3 regions of the Actinoplanes sp. NPDC019969 genome follow, and region 3 is predicted to be linked to each of the others. Evidence: riboswitches for the same ligand, from Rfam matches in the RefSeq annotation. Region 3 holds a riboswitch; each other region holds the start of a gene.
What was found. Region 3 has a riboswitch for cyclic di-AMP ahead of ACZ3II_RS11050 (transglycosylase family protein). Riboswitches for the same ligand answer to the same signal wherever they lie in the genome.
Positions count from the first base shown of each region.

Region 1: another riboswitch for cyclic di-AMP. It lies ahead of ACZ3II_RS26370 (C40 family peptidase); the one in region 3 lies ahead of ACZ3II_RS11050 (transglycosylase family protein).
Region 2: another riboswitch for cyclic di-AMP. It lies ahead of ACZ3II_RS35985 (coiled-coil domain-containing protein); the one in region 3 lies ahead of ACZ3II_RS11050 (transglycosylase family protein).

Region 1 covers NZ_JBVHFK010000009.1:155,025-161,082, reverse strand. The annotation lists gene cydC (thiol reductant ABC exporter subunit CydC) at 1-303, opposite strand, end outside; gene cydB (cytochrome d ubiquinol oxidase subunit II) at 300-1,277, opposite strand; gene ACZ3II_RS26385 (cytochrome ubiquinol oxidase subunit I) at 1,291-2,703, opposite strand; gene ACZ3II_RS26380 (BlaI/MecI/CopY family transcriptional regulator) at 2,777-3,130, shown strand; gene ACZ3II_RS26375 (M56 family metallopeptidase) at 3,127-4,035, shown strand; cyclic di-AMP (ydaO/yuaA leader) riboswitch at 4,158-4,295, shown strand; gene ACZ3II_RS26370 (C40 family peptidase) at 4,321-5,277, shown strand; gene ACZ3II_RS26365 (DivIVA domain-containing protein) at 5,333-6,058, opposite strand, start outside.
Region 2 covers NZ_JBVHFK010000014.1:264,750-270,807, forward strand. The annotation lists gene ACZ3II_RS35975 (glycoside hydrolase family 65 protein) at 1-926, shown strand, start outside; gene ACZ3II_RS35980 (coiled-coil domain-containing protein) at 979-2,010, opposite strand; cyclic di-AMP (ydaO/yuaA leader) riboswitch at 2,018-2,150, opposite strand; cyclic di-AMP (ydaO/yuaA leader) riboswitch at 2,357-2,494, shown strand; gene ACZ3II_RS35985 (coiled-coil domain-containing protein) at 2,499-3,527, shown strand; gene ACZ3II_RS35990 (ABC transporter ATP-binding protein) at 3,551-4,321, opposite strand; gene ACZ3II_RS35995 (ABC transporter permease) at 4,314-5,210, opposite strand; gene ACZ3II_RS36000 (TetR/AcrR family transcriptional regulator) at 5,395-5,994, shown strand.
Region 3 covers NZ_JBVHFK010000003.1:193,238-199,295, reverse strand. The annotation lists gene ACZ3II_RS11060 (epoxide hydrolase family protein) at 1-465, shown strand, start outside; gene ACZ3II_RS11055 (alpha/beta fold hydrolase) at 792-1,667, shown strand; gene ACZ3II_RS11050 (transglycosylase family protein) at 1,669-2,226, opposite strand; cyclic di-AMP (ydaO/yuaA leader) riboswitch at 2,230-2,372, opposite strand; gene ACZ3II_RS11045 (lysostaphin resistance A-like protein) at 2,634-3,587, opposite strand; gene ACZ3II_RS11040 (GNAT family N-acetyltransferase) at 3,682-4,185, shown strand; gene ACZ3II_RS11035 (beta-galactosidase) at 4,371-6,058, opposite strand, start outside.

The DNA of each region.
Region 1 (6,058 bases), on a different contig from region 3:
GGGCAGGAGGCCGCCTCCGGCCACGATCCAGGTCAGCGCGAGGGCGATGGCGATCGTCGCTGCCGCCTGCCCGATTCCGATCAGGGTGAGCAGGGCGATTCCGGAACGGCTCGCCCTGGCGTGGCGCAGGAGCCGCGGGTCGATCGGCCCCCTGGCGGCCCGCGCGGCGCTAGTGGTAGCCGCATTACCAGTAGTAGCGGCGCTAGTGGTAGCTGCATTACGGGTAGCAGCGGCGCTGGGGGTAAGGGCGGCGCTGGTGGGAGCGGCAGCGGTGGACGTCTCGAGGGAGGGCCCGGGGGTCACGAGGGAACCCGCTCGCTGGCGATGCGGCGCCGGAAGACCCAGTAGGACCACGCCTGGTAGAGCAGGACGCCGGGAAGGATGAGGACGCCCGCGACGGTGATCAGCTTCAGGGCCTCGGGGCCGGCCGCCGCCGACGTCCGGGTCAGGGACCATGCCGGGTTCAGGGTGCTGCGCAGGACCACGTCCCCGTGGACCGTGAAGACGGCGACGACGGCGGTGGTGACGGCGACCGCGACGGCGGCGAAGGACGTCGCCTCCCGGGAGCGCCGGGCCTGCAACCCGGCCACGAACACGAGGGCGGCGGCGAGGAGGACCAGGCGGTTACCCGTACCGATGCCGGTCAGAAGCAGTGCGACGGCGCCGAAGGTGCCGGTGTGCCGGGCGATGTCGCGAGCCCGCCGGCGGACCGGCCCGGTGGTGCGCAGCGACAGGAAGGTGGCGCCGAGCAGCACGGCGGCGAGCAGCGCGGCGAGTGCCCCGAGACCGGCGGCGGGGGTGAGCAGCGGGCCCAGGCTGCGGCCGAGCCCGGCGCCGGTGACCTCGCCGCCGGGGCCGAGGGCGAGTCCGTCGACGAGGATGCCGAGGACGGCGCCCCACATCAGCACGATGCCGGCGGAGCTGACGGACAGCAGGATGTCGGCGCGCAGCCGCCAGGTCGGCGAGTCGTGTTTGCCGCGGAACTCGAGGGCGCAGCCGCGGATGGCGAGGAGCAGCAGGATCGCGACCATCGGCAGGTAGAGGGCGGACATCAGGGCGGCGTACCAGTCGGGGAACGCGGCGAACGTGACACCGACGGCGGCGACCAGCCACACCTCGTTGCCGTCCCAGAACGGGCCGACGGTGCGGACGATGGCGCCGCGTTCGTGTTCGCCGCGGCCGGTGAACATCAGCATGCCGACGCCGAAGTCGAAGCCTTCGAGGACGAAGTAGAGCACCCAGGCGAGGACGAGGACCGCGAACCAGAACGTGATCATGAAAGGTCGCTTCCTAGTAGGCGGGGGCGGGCTCGGGCGCTTCCGTGGCGGACTCCGCCGGAACGAGCGGCTTGCGGGACAGGTGGACGACGAGACGGAACCAGACGAGCGCGAGCAGGCCGTACACCAGCGTGAACCCGGCCAGTGACGCGATCACCTCGGCGCGGGTGAGGCCGGGGGAGATGCCGTCGGCGACCGTGGAGATGCCGAACGCGAGCCACGGCTGCCGGGCGGTCTCGGTGAAGATCCAGCCGAACGTGTTGGCGGCCGCCGGGATCATCGGGGCGATCAGCACGAACCGCGTGAGCCAGCGCGGCGTTCCGCCGCCGGGTTGCAGGATCCGGGGGAGCAGCGGTACGCGGCGGGTCGTCTCCCAGGTGGACCAGAGGTGGTACGCGGCCAGCGCCATCCCGAGCACCCCGGCACCGATCATGAGCCGGAACGTCCAGAACGCCACCGGGATCATCGGCACGTAGCTGCCGGGACCGAACTGGGCCACGTACTGCGCCTGGAGGTCGTCGATGCCCTGCACGGTGCCGCCGAACGACCCGGTGCCGAGGAACGACAGCAGTCCCGGGATCTCGATGCTGAAGAACGGCCGGTCGTGGCCGAGTTCCCCGATCGCGAAGAGGGAGAATGGCGCCGCGGTGGTGGTCTCGTAGAGGGCCTCGGCGGCGGCCATCTTCATCGGCTGCACGGCGGTCATCACCTTGCCGAGGTGGTCGCCGCTGATCGCGGTCACGGCACCGCCGATGAGCATGGTCCACGCGCCCACCTTCGACAGGGTCAGGAACGCGCGGTCGGCGACGGCGCGCCAGATCCCGATCGCCATCAGCAGGCCACCGCCGGCCATCGCGGCGCCGCCCATGGTGTGCGGGAACGCGGCGAGCACCACCTCGTTGGTCATCAGGTCGGTGAAGCTGGTGAGGTGGGCGCGGCCGGTGGTCTCGTCGAACGCGTACGCCACCGGGTTCTGCATGAAGGAGTTGGCGGCCAGGATGACGTACGCCGACAGCAGCGTCCCGACGGCGACGACCACGATGGTGGCGGCGTGGACGCGGCGGGGGAGCCGGTCCCACCCGAAGTACCACAGCGCGAGGAACGTGGCCTCGAGGAAGAACGCCAGCATGCCCTCGATCGCGAGGGTCGGCCCGAAGACGTCGCCGTAGAACCGGGCGAACGCGCTCCACCCCAGCCCGAACTGGAACTCCTGCACGAGCCCGGTGACCACGCCGACGGCGAACGTGACGATCAGCAGCTTGCCGGTGAACTTGGTCAGGTGCAGGTACTTGTCCTTGCCGGTGCGCATCCAGGCGAGCTGGAGCCCGGCCGCGGTGGCGGACAGGCAGATCGACACCGGCACGAACAGGTAGTGGTAGATCGTCACGACCGCGAACTGCAATCGCGTCAGGTCGAGCACGTCCATGGCAACCCCTCTACGACGATTCGTAGTAGATACTACGACGCGTAGTACGACGTCTTGAAGTAGAGTGGCTCACATGGCGAGGAACGATCTCGAGCGCGAGGTCATGACGAAACTGTGGGACGCGCGCGAGGCGCTCACCGTCCGGCAGGTGCACGAGCTGCTCAGTCGTGACCGCGACCTGGCGTACACGACGGTGATGACCGTCCTGGACCGGCTCGCCAAGAAGGGCCTCGTCGTCCAGCAGCGCGCCGACCGCGCCTACCGGTACGCCCCCGCGCAGACCCGCGAGGAGATGACCGCCGGTGTGATGCTCGACGCACTCAGCGCCACCCCCGACCGGGACGCCGCCCTCGCCTACTTCGTCGGCCAGTTGCCGCCCGAAGCTCTGACGGCGCTGATCGAGAAGGCCCGTAACATCGAGCGGTGACCGCCCTCCTGCTCGGCGCCCTCGGCCTGACCCTGTCACTGGTCGTGCCGACCGTCCTGGCGCGTGCCCGCTGGACCGACCGCGCCCCGGTCGCCGGCGTCCTGCTCTGGCAGTCACTGACGCTCACCGCCGTACTCTGCGCCCTCGGTGTGGTCCTCGCCGCTCCGGAGGAGATGGCCCGGGCCGCCGGCGCCCACCACCCGGAGACCGTCGCCGCGCTGCTGTTCTCCCTGGCCGTCGCCGCGACCATCGTGATCCGGCTGATCGTCTCGCTGGTCCGGGTCAGCTCCCGGGCCCGCGCCCGCCGCGCCCGGCACCGGATGCTCGTGGACCTGCTCGACCGGGTCGAGCGCCACGAGGATCTCGGCGGCGAGGAGGTACGGGTCCTCGACGGCCCCCTGCCGCTCGCCTACTGCGTGCCCGGCCGTCAGCCCCGGGTGGTGCTCAGTGACGGGGTGCTGCGCGTGCTCGACCGTGACCAGGTCGACGCCGTCCTCGCCCACGAGCGCGCCCACCTGCGGCACCGGCACGAGCTGGTGATGGAGTCGTTCACGGCGTTCTATCAGGCGGTGCCGCGGCCGCTGCGCTCGAAGGTGCCCCTCGACGCCGTACATCTGCTGCTGGAGATGGTGGCGGACGACGCCGCACGGCGCCGGACCGGCCCGGGTCCGCTGCGTGCCGCCCTGGCGACGCTGGCCGACGCCGTCCCCCTGGCGGAGGAGGTGACCGCCGACCCGGAGGGGGAGTCCCGGCGCCGCCGGCTGGCCCGCCTGTCCGATCCGGACCGCGCCTCCGCCGCCCTCACCGTGGCCGGCGCGGCCGCCGCGACCGGCCTGCTGGTGCTACCCACCGTGATCTTGGTGGTGCCGTGGCTGGGCAGGGCCGTGAACACCTGGCCTTTTTGATCACGCTCCGTGTTGCTGACAGTGCGTAACGTGCGGCGGCGTGTGCGACCTTCATTTGCCGCCTTGATCCGAGTACGGTGGTCCCCGGTTCGGCAGCCCCCCATCGGTCAACCGGCTGATCTGGCGAACCACCGCCTAATCGCGGATGCGAACCGGGGAACCGAGCAACTGGGGTGAAGCCGCCTTCCTGCGGAGGGCGGCCGGGCAGACTTCCCGCCCGAACCCGTCAGCTAACCCGGTCGGCGGCCGAGTGGGAAGAAAGGACAACGCGCTTACGTGAAACGGATGCGCACCCTGCTGCTGTCCGTCATGGCCACGGTAGGCATCGTTCTCGCGGGTCCGTCCGTCGCCTACGCCACTCCCTCGCCGTCTGACGTCGAGGCGCAGATCGACGGAGAGTGGAACAAGCTCGAGCCCGTCATCGAGGACTACAACAACACCCACAACAAGCTGACCAAGCTGCGGACGCAGCAGAAGTCGCTCGCCAAGACCCTGGCCCCGCTGCAGAAGCAGGTGGACGCCGCGATGGTCGAGGTGCGTGGGCTGGCCGTCGACGCCTACATCGCGGGGCCGCCCAGCGTGGCCAACGCGCTGCTCAGCGGTGACCCGGACGGGTTCGCCGAGAAGCTCACCCTTCTCGACCAGCTCGCCCAGAACCGCAAGGCGTCGATCGTCGAGGTCACCAAACTGCGGGACAAGTACGCCGCCGACAAGGCCGCGGTCGACAGGATGACGTCGGAGATCACCGTCCGGGACACCGACCTCAAGCAGAAGAAGACCGCGATCGAGAAGGAGATCACGAAGCTCCAGCAGCTCCGGATCGCCGCGTACGGCAAGGCGAACGCCGACGACGGCCCGCTGCGCACCGGCCCCTGCCCGGTCACCTACACGAACGACAAGGGCGGCCGTGCCGCCCAGAAGGCGTGTGACCTGATCGGCAAGCCGTACGTCTTCGGCTCCAACGGCCCGAACAGCTACGACTGCTCGGGTCTGACGCAGGAGGCGTGGAAATCGGTCGGGGTGCACCTCGAGCACTACACGAAGGATCAGTGGGGCTCCACCACGCCGGTGAGCCGCGCGGAGCTGAAGCCGGGCGACCTGGTCTTCTACTTCTCCGACGTGCACCACGTCTCCATCTACATCGGAGGCGGCATGGTGGTGCACGCTCCGCACACGGGTGACCATGTGCGGATGGCGACCATCGACCGGGGGCCCATCGCCGGTTACCGCCGGCCGGGCTGATCGCCGATCATCCCGCGGAGACCGCCGTCGCAGTCCGACGGCGGTCTCTTTCGTGTCAGGCGCGGCCGTCGGCCAGCGCCGGCAGGCCGGGCACCCCGTCCAGGTCCTGCAGCTGCCGGTGGACGTGGTCGCCGAGCGCCGAGCGGTAGCCGACGGCCAGCTGGTCCAGGCGGGCGATCTCCTCGATCACGGCCGCCCGGCTCCGGGCCAGATCGTCCATCGCCTCGGTGTGGCTGCGCTGCGCGTCCGCCTCGATGGCGCCCGCGGACCGCTCCGCGTCCCCGGTGACCTGGTCGGCCTCGGCCCGCGCGCCGGCCAGCAGATCCGCCGACTCGCGCTGGGCGTCCCGGACGTGCTCGTCCGCCGTCCGCTGCGCCATCATCAGCACCCGGACGTCACCGTCACCGGCCGGCGGGCCGGCCGGCGCCGACCGCGCCTCCTCGTGAGCGCGCTGCAGCCGCATCTGCATCTCCCGGGCCTCGTGCTCGGCCCGGGCCAGGCCCTCGCGCATCTGCCGCAGCCGGGCGGTCAGCTCGGCGACCTCGGAGTTCAGCACCGTCGTGACGGCCACCCCGGGATCGCCGCCGGTATGCCGTAACCGCTCGCTGAGCGCGCCGTTCTCTTCGATCAGCCGGACCAGCTCCTGCCCGGCCTCGTCCAGGAAGGCGTCGACCTCCTCCTCGTCGTAACCGCGCTTGCCTATCGGCGGCTTCCGGAAGTCCACGTTGTGGATGTCCGCCGGAGTGATCGCCATCAGAACCTCGAATTCCCGCCGGGACCG
Region 2 (6,058 bases), on a different contig from region 3:
TCGACGGCGTCACCGGACCCGACGAGTACACCGCGGTGGTGAACGACAACGTCTACACCAACCTGATGGCGCAGCAGAACCTGATGGCCGCGGTGGACGCCTGCAAGCGGCATCCGGACCTGGGCCGCAAGTTCGGCGTCGACGACGAGGAGACGGCGTCGTGGCGGGACGCGGCGGCTGCCGTGCACATCCCGTACGACAAGGAATTGGGTGTCCATCAGCAGTGCGAGGGGTTCACCCGGCTGCAGGAGTGGGACTTCGAGAACACCCCGCCGGAGGGGTACCCGCTGCTGCTGAACTTCCCGTACTTCGACCTGTACCGCAAACAGGTGATCAAGCAGGCCGACCTGGTCATGGCGATGTACATCCGGGGCGACGCGTTCACGCCGGAGGAGAAGGCGCGCAACTTCGCCTACTACGACGCCCGAACCGTACGGGACTCCTCGCTCTCCGCCTGCATCCAGGCCGTTCTGGCGGCCGAGACCGGGCATCTCGAGCTGGCCCACGACTACCTGGGCGAAGCCGCCCTGATGGACCTGCACGACCTGCACCAGAACTCCCGCGACGGCGTGCACGTGGCCTCGCTGGCCGGCACCTGGATCTCGCTGGTCGCCGGCCTCGGCGGCATGCGTGACTACAACGGGCAGCTGAGCTTCGCCCCGCGGCTGCCCAGCCGGATCAACAACCTGGAGTTCTCGCTGCTCTGGCGGGGACTGCGGCTGCGGGTCAACGTGACCTCCGACGAGGTGACGTACTCACTGCGCAACGGCGGCGGTCAGGCCCGGCTCACCCTGCTGCACCACGGCAAGGAGCTCGAGGTGACCCAGGTGCGGCCGGTGACCATGCCGATCCCGGCGGGCGTTCCGGCCGGTCCGGCGCCGGCTCAGCCGCACGGCCGCGCGCCGGTCCGGAGAGCGGTTCACTGAGCGATCGACCGCAACGAGAAAGGGCCCGCCTCCCAGGAGGCGGGCCCTTTTCTCAGAGCATCGAGATGTGTACGTGGTCCGTATGGTCACTGACCCCGTGGTACTTGTGCCAGCCCGTCGCCGGGAACCAGATCTGCTTGTACCAGATGACGTAGTAGATGCCGAGCCGGTCGGCGTTCCGTACCAGGAAGGCCGTCAGGTCGTTGCCGTACTTCATCATCGCGTCGTTGTTCGCGACCGCGAACCCGCTCTTCTGCAGTGACCAGTCGCAGGCGCGGCCCTTGGGGTGCTCGTAGGGCCCACCGGATCGGTAGCAGTTCACGAACATGTTGAAGCCGGCCTTCTTGACCTGCTTGTACATGTGCAGCGTCCGCTTGGTGACACATCCGCCGTTGAGCGGGTCCTCCTCGGTGCAGCCCTCCGGGGAGAAGCCACCGCTGGAGTTCCGCGGCGCCGGGGCCGCGATCTTCGACGTCGCGTCGACGAAGCCCTTGCTGATCGTGTCGTTGATACCGGTGTTGCCACCGAGGAGCTCGATCTGCTCGGCGGCCGAGTCCTTCTGCTTCTGCAGCACCGCGAGCTGGGTCTGCTCGTTCTTGACCTCGGCGTCGAGCGCCGTCTTCTTCTCGGTGACCTCGCGGACCACCGTGTTGAGCTCGTTCAGCTTCCTGTCGTGCACGCCGTTGATCTCTTCGAGCGAGACCGCCTTGTTCAGGAAGTCGCCCGAGGAGTCGCTGCTGAGCAGGTAGCTGAGCGTGCTGACATCGCCGGTCATGTACTGCTGGCGGGCGATGGAGTTGACCTCGGGGATCAGCGCGCTCCGGCGGGCCTCGGCGGCCTTGATCTCCGCGTTCAGTTGCTTCTGTGCCTTCACCGATGCCGTGACCGCCGCCTTCGCGGCGACGTAGCGCCGGTTGGTGGACTCCATCACCGACGACATCAGTTTGTCTTCCGCGTCCTCGGCGGGTGTCGCCGAGGTGCCACCGGGCTCGGCAGACGCGGGGGTGGCCGGTGCCATGAACATTGCGGCAGCCACCAGCGGCGCCAGGGCGAGTATCAGCCACCGGCGGGGACTTGCTGTCATCAACAGTTCCTTCCGTCGCACCGCCGACCGAGTTAGCTGACGGGTTCGGGACGGAAGCGATCCCTACCGCAAACTGCGGATACACCCCAGTTACCTGGTTCCCCGGCTCGCCTTTCACAGCGATTGGGCGGCGGCCTGCCGGCAACTCGGGGGCGGTGCCGTCCTGGCAGGACCGGCGGCCAGTTTACCCGAGATATCGCTGCGTATCAGGCCCGGAGAACCGTCAAAAGTGTTACCTTGCAACCACTTTCTGTAATTGCTGTCACTACATGTGGTGAGGCAATCGCGGGAAGTACAAGAACTGTCGATCCGTCGATCGCTTCGGTATGGTCGTTGCGGTTCCGCATGGGAACCGCCGCCTAATCGTCACCATCGGCGAGCCGGGGATCCAATTCCCACCGGGGTGAATCCGCGCCGAGCGGTAGGGATTTTCCTTCGTCCCGAACCCGTCAGCTAACCCGGCCGGCGGCCGACGGAAGGAAACGCCTGTGCTGCAGTTCACTGCGCGGCGATTAGCGGCGCTGCTGGCGCTGCTGATCACCGCGTGCGGATTGGCCGTCACCGCGACGCCGGCCACCGCGGCCCCCCGGCTGCTCGCCGCACCCGGAGGCACCGGGGACGACGGCGAGGGCGGCTCGGCCGCCCTGATCAAACAACTCGAGAAGGCCTCCAGCGGGTTCGTGGAGGCGCAGAAGAAGCTGAAGGCCTCGAAGGCCCAGCAGGTCAAGCTGGCCGCGGAGGTCAAGCGCCTGGACGCCGCGGTCGGGCCGCAGCAGAAGACCCTCGACATGATCGCGAGCCAGGCGTACACCGCCGGCCGGGCCGGCCCGATGGCGGCGTTGCTCAGCGCGGACTCGCCCGAGGGCTTCATGGACCGGGCCGAGACCCTGGCCACCATCGCGGCCGACCAGAACAAGGCGATCCAGGACCTCAAGAGCACCCTGGAAGCCCGCCAGAAGGCCAAGAGCGCCATCGACATCACCGTCCGGGACCAGCAGAAGCAGGTCACCGTGATGGCGAAGCAGAAGACCGCCGCGGAGGCCGCTCTCAAGGCGGCCAACCAGGGCGCCGAGGCCCGCTCGTCGTCGGACGGCGGCGACAGCCCCGACGCGGCCCCCGGGCCGAGCGGATCCGGTTGCAACAAGACGGACCCGACCGGCACCGGCGGCTGTGTCACGCCGACCCTGCTGCACGCCTACAACGAGGCTCGTGCGGACGGCTTCACCCGCTACACGAAGTGCTGGCGGACGCAGAACAGTGGCGAGCATCCCAAGGGGCGGGCGTGTGACTTCTCCTCGGAGAAGGGCACCTTCGGTGGTGACGCCACCGGGTCGGACAAGACCTACGGCGACAACCTGGCGAACTACTTCATCAACAACGCCGAGACCCTCGACGTGCTCTACGTGATCTGGTACCGGCGGATCTGGCTACCGAGCAGTGGCTGGAAGTCGTACAGCGGGGCGGGCGGAGACCCGTCCAGCGACCACACCAACCACGTGCACCTGTCGGTCAACTAGAAACACCCGGAGGAGTACGGGGCCTACCTGCGGGAGAAGGCCTCGTACTCCTTCATCACATCGGCGGTGGGGCCGTCGGCGCGGATCAGGCCGGCCTCCAGCCAGATGCACCGCTCGCAGGTGTCCCGGATCGACTGCTCGCTGTGGCTGACCAGGAAGACCGTGCCGGCCTGGGCGCGCAGCTCGCGGACCCGCGCCTCGCTGCGCTTGCGGAAGCTGGCGTCACCGGTGGCCAGCGCCTCGTCGATCAGCAGCACGTCGTGCTGCTTCGCGGCGGCGATGGAGAACCGCAGCCGGGCCGACATGCCCGACGAGTAGGTCCGCATCGGCAGGGACGAGAAGTCACCCTTCTCGTTGATGCCGGAGAACTCGATGATCTCGTCCTTCTTCGCCTGCACCTCGGCCGGCGACATGCCCATCGCGAGGCAGCCCAGCTCGACGTTCTGGTCGCCGGGCAGCTCGTTCATCAGGGCCGCGTTCACACCCAGCAGGGACGGCTGGCCGGCGGCGTAGATCCCGCCCCGGGAGACCGGCAGCAGGCCGGCGACCGCGCGCAGCAGGGTGGACTTGCCGGAGCCGTTGGTGCCGATCAGGCCGATCGCCTCGCCGCGGTAGGCGACGAAGCTGACGCCCTTGACCGCGTGCACCTCGCGGACGTTGGTGTTCTTGGTCCGGGTGGCGATGCGCTTGAAGCTGGCCAGCGGGCTGTTGCCGGCGCCGGGGCCCTGCAGGACGCGGTAGATGATGTGGGCGTCATCGGCGATGACGGTGGGGACGCGCTCGTTGTCAGCCACGGCCGTAGCCCTTCTCTCCGCGCCAGAAGTAGACGAAACCGAGGATGCCGACCGCCAGGCTCCAGACGGTCGCCTGGATCCACAGCACGAGCGGCGGGTTGGCCAGCGTCGTGCCCTCGAGCAGCGCGTGGCGGGTCAGCTCGATGAAGACCAGCATCGGGTTCGCCTCGACGACCTGGAGCTGCCAGCCGCTCAGCACGCTCTCGAACTGGGTCACCGGGTAGAGCACGGCGGACCCGTACAGCCAGAACCGCATGATGAACGGGACCAGCTGCCGTACGTCGCTCATCTTGGTGATGTACCGGGACATGAACATGATGAGCCCGGTGTTGAAGATCGACTGGAGCAGCAGGATCGGCACCACGAGCAGCCACTGGAAGGTGAGCGGCTCACCGTCGATCAGCACGATGCCGAGCAGGACGACCACCGCGACCACGAAGTTGCGGATCTCCACCAGCGCGGCCGAGACCGGCAGGGTGGCCCGTGGGAAGTGCAGCGCGCGGATCATGCCGATGTTGCCGGTGATCGAGTTCATCCCGATCTGCACCGACGACTGGGTGAACTGGAAGACGAAGACCCCGATGCACAGGTACGAGATGAAGTTGTCCATCGAGTTGTGCGTGTTCAGCACCAACCCGAAGATCACGTAGTACACCGCGGCGTTGATCACCGGTGTGAGCACCTGCCACACCGCGCCGAGCTTGGTGCTGCCGAGCGAGGAGGTTATCTTCGCTCCGGCGTGCGCCCGGACGAAGTGCCGGTACTCCCACAACTGCCGGGTGTACTCCGGAAGGCTGGGCAGCCGTCCGGAAGAGCTCAGACCATGGCGCCGGGCCAGCTCCTTGAGGGAGAGGCCGGCGTCGGCCGAGGCGACCGCCGTCTCTGGCATGGGATGGTGCTCCGATCTCGTCGGCCCGCCGGGGGCGGGTTCCGATGCCTGATGCGAGGTCACAGCAAAAAGCATGACAGGCCCTCGCCGACGCCGATGGAACGGGTTCGTATCGACGTCGCTGTGACGGTAGCCGACCAAACGGCGGAACGCAACCGTTACGTCGTAGCGCTATAGTGACTCTGTGGCGACTATCAAGCGGGCACCAGCCGGAGCGGCGGTGCTCCGAGGCGACATCACCGTGGCGATCCGCAACGCGGTCATGAGCGAACTGGCGGAGGTGGGTTACGGCAGGCTGTCCATCGAGGCGGTGGCGCGTCGAGCCGGGGTCGGCAAGACCGCCATCTACCGTCGATGGAGCAACAAACTCGAGATGGTAATGGAGATAATCTCGGATGTCGCGGAGCGGAAAGTGCCGCTTCCCGACACCGGGAGCTTCGCCGGCGACCTCGCGCTGCTCCTGCTGATCGTGAAGACGGCTCTGCAGCACCGGATGGCCTCGCAGATCATCCCGGACCTGATGGCCGAGGCGGCGCGCAACCCGCAGATCGCCGAGACCCTCCAGCGGGCCCTGCGCACGCACCAGCAGGCCGTCGGGGAGAAGCTGATCGGCCAGGCCGTGACCCGGGGCGAGCTGCCCGAGGGCACCGACCCGGACGTGGCGGTCGACATGATCCTCGGCCCGCTCTACTGGCGTCTGGCCGTGGCCCGTCAGCCGATCGAGGACGACTACCTGGAGAAGTTCACCGTGGCGGTCACCGCGGCGCTGCGCGCCACCGGCTGACCCCGCACCCGTTCGGGTCCCGGAAAGCTCCCTTCTGCAACTCAGAAGTCCAGAGAGCCGAGCC
Region 3 (6,058 bases):
CGGATCCAGGAACGGGGGCGGTCCGCGTCGGCGTACTCGGAGATCCACCGGACGGCGCCGCAGACCGTGGGGTACGGGCTCGTCGACTCACCGGCGGGACTCTGCGCGTGGCTCGGGGAGAAGCTCCTGACCTGGGGTGACGGCCTGACCCGGGATCAGATCCTGGATCAGGTGACGTTGTACTGGCTGACCGGGACGGCCGCGTCGTCGGCCCGGCTGTACGCGGAGAGCATCGAACGGATCGCCGGCTGGATCACCGGGGTGGACGCCGAGCCGGTCGACGTTCCGGTCGGCGCGTCGCTCTTCCACGCCGAGGTGCCGTGGCCGTCGCGGCGCTGGGCGGCCCGGCGGTACCCCGACATCCGGCTCTGGTCCGAACACGGCAGCGGCGGGCATTTCCCCGCGCTGGAGGTCCCCGGCCTGCTGGTGAACGACCTGCGCGCGTTTTTCCGTCAGGTGCGCTGACCGCCGGCGAGGTCCCGTGGGCGCCGGCCGAGATCGCCCTGGAATCCACCGAGCCTCAGCGCACCGCCCTGGCCCGGAAGCCCTCGCCCTGGCCCGGAAGCCCTCGCCCTGGCCCGGAAGCCCTCGCCCTGGCCCGGGAGCTGGAGGACAAGGGCACCATGGCCTTGACCGTCTTTCCGCAGCGGTCGACATCGTCCGCGGCGCGGGCGGGCCGCGAGCGGTCGCCCGGGTGCACGAGGCAGTCGAGGCGGTCCGGCGCTGGTGGCCCCGCCTGGCCGGAGAAAACCGGGCGACATGACGCGGCCGAACGCTGAGAATGGCGTCCCGTGGACAAGAACGTGACCTCACCGGACCGGCTCGGCACGACCCCGCTTCCCGGCGGCAGGCGACTGGGCTGGGCCGAGTGGGGACCCACGGACGGTCTCCCGGTGCTGTTCAGCCCCGGCGCCGCCACCAGCCGGTCGCTCGGGTTCGGCGCCCATCTGCTCGCCGGGTTGGGTGACCGGGGTGTCCGGCTGGTGTCGGTGGACCGTCCCGGGCTCGGCGCGTCGGACCCGGCCCCCGGCCGGACCCTGCCCGGATTCGCCGCTGACATGGCGCGGCTGTTCGCGGCGCGGGGGCTCACCGGCGTCCGCGGCGTGGGTTTCTCGCAGGGCGCCCCGTTCCTGCTGGCCTGTGCCGCCGCCGGCATCCTGGACGCCGCGGCCGTGGTGGCCGGCACCGACGAGCTGGCCCATCCGGCGTTCGCGGGGTCGCTGATCCCGGACGTCGCCGCGATGGTCGAGGCGGTGCGGGCCGATCCGGCGGGCGCCGAGGAGCTCTTCGCCGGCTGGGGTGACGCCGACGGGTTCTGGCAGCGAATCCTGTCGATGGCCGGGGCGGCCGACCGGGCCGTCTACACCGATCCGGTGTTCGAGGTCGCGTACCGCCGGGCCCTGAGCGAGGCTTTCACGCAGGGGCCCGGCGGGTACGCCCGGGACACGGTGCTGGCGTCGGCGCGCTGGCCGTTCGATCCGGCGGACGTGCGGATCCCGGTCGACCTCTGGTACGGCGACGCCGACACCAGCCCGGTGCACTCACCGGACCTGGGCGCCACGTGCGCGTCACGTCTGCCGCACGCCCGCCGGCACGTGGTGGCGGGCGCGGGCGGCGCTCTGCTCTGGACGCACGCGGATCAGATCCTGCAGGCGCTGATCCGGTAGGTCACAGCCGGATGCGCTGGCCCGGGTAGATCCGGTTCGGGCTGGACAGGCGGTCCTTGTTGTGCGCGTACAACGTACGCCACCCGCCCTTGATCGTGAACTTCTTCGCGATCGAGGCGAGGGTGTCGCCGGAGCGGACCACGTAGGTCTTGCCGCTCGGTTTGGCAGCGGGCTTCGGCTTCGTGGCGGAGCCGGACCTGTAGACGCCCGGCTTCTTGCCGCAGACCGGCCACGGCTTGAGGCCACGCTTCTTGTAGAGCCTCTCCGCGATGGCGATCTGCTGGGCCTTGCTGGCCCGGTCGGCGGTCGGGGCGTACTTCGTTCCGCCGTTCGACTTCCACGTGCTGCGGCTGAACTGCAGGCCGCCGTAGTACCCGTTACCGGTGTTGATGTGCCAGCGCCCGCCGGACTCGCATTTCGCGACGACGTCCCAGTTGACCTGCCGGGCGGCGGCCTGGGCTCCGCCGACCGGGCCGAACAGCACGCCCGCTCCGGCGACACCGGCGGTGACCAGGGTGGTCAGGGCGAGGCGCACTCGTCTACCAACGATCCGAGACATGGATGATCCTCCACGCCTGCGAGGTGAGCTGTCGGGTTCGGGATAGGCGTCCCGGCCGTGCTGGGCACGGCTTCACCCCAAGGCGCTGTGGGAAGCGCCGCGAAGATTGGGTCCCCCGCTCCTGCCGTCGGAATCGAGTCTGTGGGCGGCGGCAGGACTCGGCGGTCCGTCCACAGTGCCCGCGTCGCGGGACGGCCCGACGGTAACCACGTCGATGGGCCGGAAGCCAAGCTTTCGGCCCGGGATAGTGACGTTCTTCTCAGTATTTGCCCGGTTTGATCTTAGTTGCGCCCGGAAATTGCGGGACTATTCCTTTTTAGACCTCATTTCCCGCATCGTGCCGACAACAGGGCTGGTCGTGGTGGCTGTCTCCGGCCGCTCGAGACAGCCACCACAACCAGCCGGGCTCATCGCGCGGCGGCCATGAGGCGCGAACCGCCCGCGACGCCGGGGGCCACGATCGGGGTGGCGGTGGCGAGCCGCCGGCGGCGGGCCAGCCACACGATCACCAGGGCGAAGCCGATCAGCACCGGCAGATCGACGAGCGCCGCCTGCCACGGCATGTCCGCCGCCGTCTCGTCGATGGCCAGCTGCCCGAAGGCGGCCGCGACCAGGCAGCTCAGCACGTTGTTCAGCACGTGCAGCGCGATCGCCGCCTCCAGGCCGCCGGTGCGCACCGTCACCCAGCCGGCGACCACCCCGAAGACCATGAGATCCGCGAAGCCGTACGGCGTACCCCAGCCGTGGAGCGCCGCGAACACCGCCGCCTGCACCAGGATCGGCGCCCACGGGTTGCGGATCCACGCGCCGAGCCCCTGCAGCAGCCAGCCCCGGCACAGGTACTCCTCGGCGGCCGCCTGCACCGGCACCACCAGCAGGATCACGACGCCGGACAGCAGGAACGGGCCCCAGCCGGCGAGCGGATCGCCCAGTCCGGCGTCCTCCCCGGTGACCGCCAGCAACGCCGTGCCGAGGGTCAGGAACAGCACGATCGTCACCGCCGCGACCGGCAGGCAGAGCATCAGCCAGCGCCACCGGATCCGCCCGGCCACCGAGGACAGCGTGCCGGCCGGACGCTCCTGGATCAGCCGCGCGGCCAGCAGGATGAACGGCAGGAACACCGCGATCGACAGGAACCCCACCGCCAGATCGGGCAGCGGGCCGAAACCGGCCAGGCCGTCCGGCCCGTCCGGGCGGCCGGTGAGTTCGGCTGCCCCGGTGTAGGCGAACCAGCCGGCGAACATCACCACGAACCCGCAGATCACGATGAAGAGCGACCCCAGGACGGTACGCCACCAGCGGTGGGCGGGGGTGCGGGCGAGGCGGTGGTACGGGCTGCCGGACGGCGCTGGCATCAACATGGGGAGAAGTCTGTCGTCCCGGCGGCCCCGGCGGATCTGGCTGCGGCGGGATCCCCATCCCTAACCTGCGATATAGACCGGCACAATGAGGATCATGGAACCGCCCGAAATGATCAATGCCGGTGAACTGGTGCTCAAACGGTGGGAACCGGAATGGGCCGCCGAGCTGACCGCCGCCGTCCGCGAGTCGCTGCCCGAGCTCAAGCCGTGGCTGCCGTGGGCGACCGACACCTACGACCTGACCCAGGCCGGCGAGTACATCGGCCGGTCGGTGACCGAGTGGGCCGAGGCCACCCAGTTCAACTACGCGATCTTCACGACCGTCGGGGAGCTGATCGGCTCGATCGGGCTGATGACCCGGATGGGGCCGGACGTGCTGGAGATCGGCTACTGGATCCGGACGCCGTTCACCGGCCGCGGTCACATGACGGCGGCGGTGAACGTGCTGACCCGGGTCGCGCTGACGCTGCCCGGCATCGAGCGGGTCGCGATCCGGCACGACGCGGCGAACGCGGGGTCCGCCCGGGTCGCCGAGAAGGCCGGTTTCGCCGAGACCGCCCGCGACGGCGCCGACGTGATCCGCGAGTACCACCCCTGACCGCGTGTTGAGTTCGGACGCGTATGCCGCCCGAACTCAACACACCAGAAAGCGCGTGTTGAGTTCAGGCGCGCAGGACGGCCGAACCCAACACACCAGAAAGCGTGTCGAGTACGGGCGCGCAGGACGGCCGAACCCAACACACCAGAAAGCGTGTTGGGTTCGGGCGCGCAGGACGGCCGAACTCAACACACGACGACGCCGCGGCCGGGGATCTTGGGCGGGGCGCCGGGGATCGTGGACAGGCCGACCGGGTGCGGCGTGCGGTTGATCAGGAAGCGGACGTCGCCGCGGATCGCCAGCTCCACCGTGCCGCGCAGCTCCGGCGGCAGTTCGCTGGCCACTCCGGCGGGCGTGAGCAGATCGTCCAGGACGGTGGCGAGACCCTGCGGGCCCAGGCGGGTGGAGACGTACGCCGCCGAGCCCGCCCCCACCTCGCGGCGGGTCACGGCCGGCCCGCCGCCCCCGGCGTACCCCGCAAGGATCTTGACCGCCGGGTCGGTGACCTCCAGCCGTTCCGACCAGAGGGTGCCGGTGGCGCCGTTGGTGAGTTCCACGGTCTCGCCGTCGAGCAGCGGCGCGAACTCCTCGGCCCGGATGCCGAGCAGGTCACGCAGCGCGCCCGGGTAGCCGCCGAGCCAGGCGTGGTCGTTCTCGTCGACGATCCCGGAGAAGTAGGTGGTGACCAGGTGGCCGCCGCCCGCCACGTACGCCTCCAGACGCTGCCGCAGCGGATCCGGGACCATGTGCAGGATCGGCGCGACGACCAGGCGGTAGCCGGAAAGGTCGGCGCCGACCGGCACCACGTCGGAGCGGATGCCGGCGTCGAGCAGGGCGGTGTACCAGTCCAGGGCCTCCTGCCGGTAACGCAGCCGGCCGGTCGGGTGCGAGTCCTGCTCGGCGGCCCACCACGATTCGTAGTCGACGACCACGGCGACCTGCGACGGCGTACGCCGCAGACCGGCGATGTGCGACAGCGACCGCAGCCGCGCGCCGAGGTCGGTGACCGCCCGGAAGATCGCGCTGGAGGTCCCGGCATGCGGCAGCATCGCCGAATGGTATTTCTCGGCCCCCGACCGGGACTGCCGCCACTGGAAGAAGCAGACGCCGTCCGCGCCGTGGGCGACGTGGGTGAGCGAGTCGCGGGCCAGTTCGCCGGGGAGTTTCGCCGCGTTGACGGGCTGCCAGTTGACGGCGCTGGTGGAGTGTTCCATCAGGAACCAGGGCCGGCCGCCGGACAGGTTTCCGCACAGGTTGGCCGAGAACGACAGCTCGTCACGGCTCTGCGGACCGGGCCGGGTGTAGTGGTCGTTGGCGAGGAAGTCGACCTCGGCCGCCCAGTCCGGGTAGTTCATGTCGTTGATGTCCCCGGCGACCATGAAATTCGTGGTCACCGGCACGTCCGGGGTGATCTCCCGCAGGATCCGCCGCTCGGCCAGGAAGTGGTCCTTGAGCGCGTCCGAGGAGAACCGCCGGAAGTCCAGCTGCTGGGTCGGGTTGACCGGTCCGTTCGCGTAGCGGGGCGGCAGAATCTGATCACCGTCGGTGTACCGCTGCGACCAGAAGTCGGTGCCCCAGGCGGCGTTCAGATCGTCCAGGGTGGCGTACTTCTCCCGCAGCCACAGCCGGAAGGCACGCGCCGCGTCGTCGGAGTAGTCGTGCGCGTTGTGGCAGCCCAGCTCGTTGTTGACGTGCCAGGCGGCGAGCGCGGGATGGTTCGCGTACCGGTTGGCGATCGCCCGGACCAGCCGCAGCGCATGCTCGCGGAACACCGGCGAGGTGGGCCGCCAGTGCTGCCGGGCGCCCGGCCAGACGGTGCGGCCCTCCCGGTCGACGGGCAGGATCTCCGGGTGCTTCGTGGTCAGCCACGGCG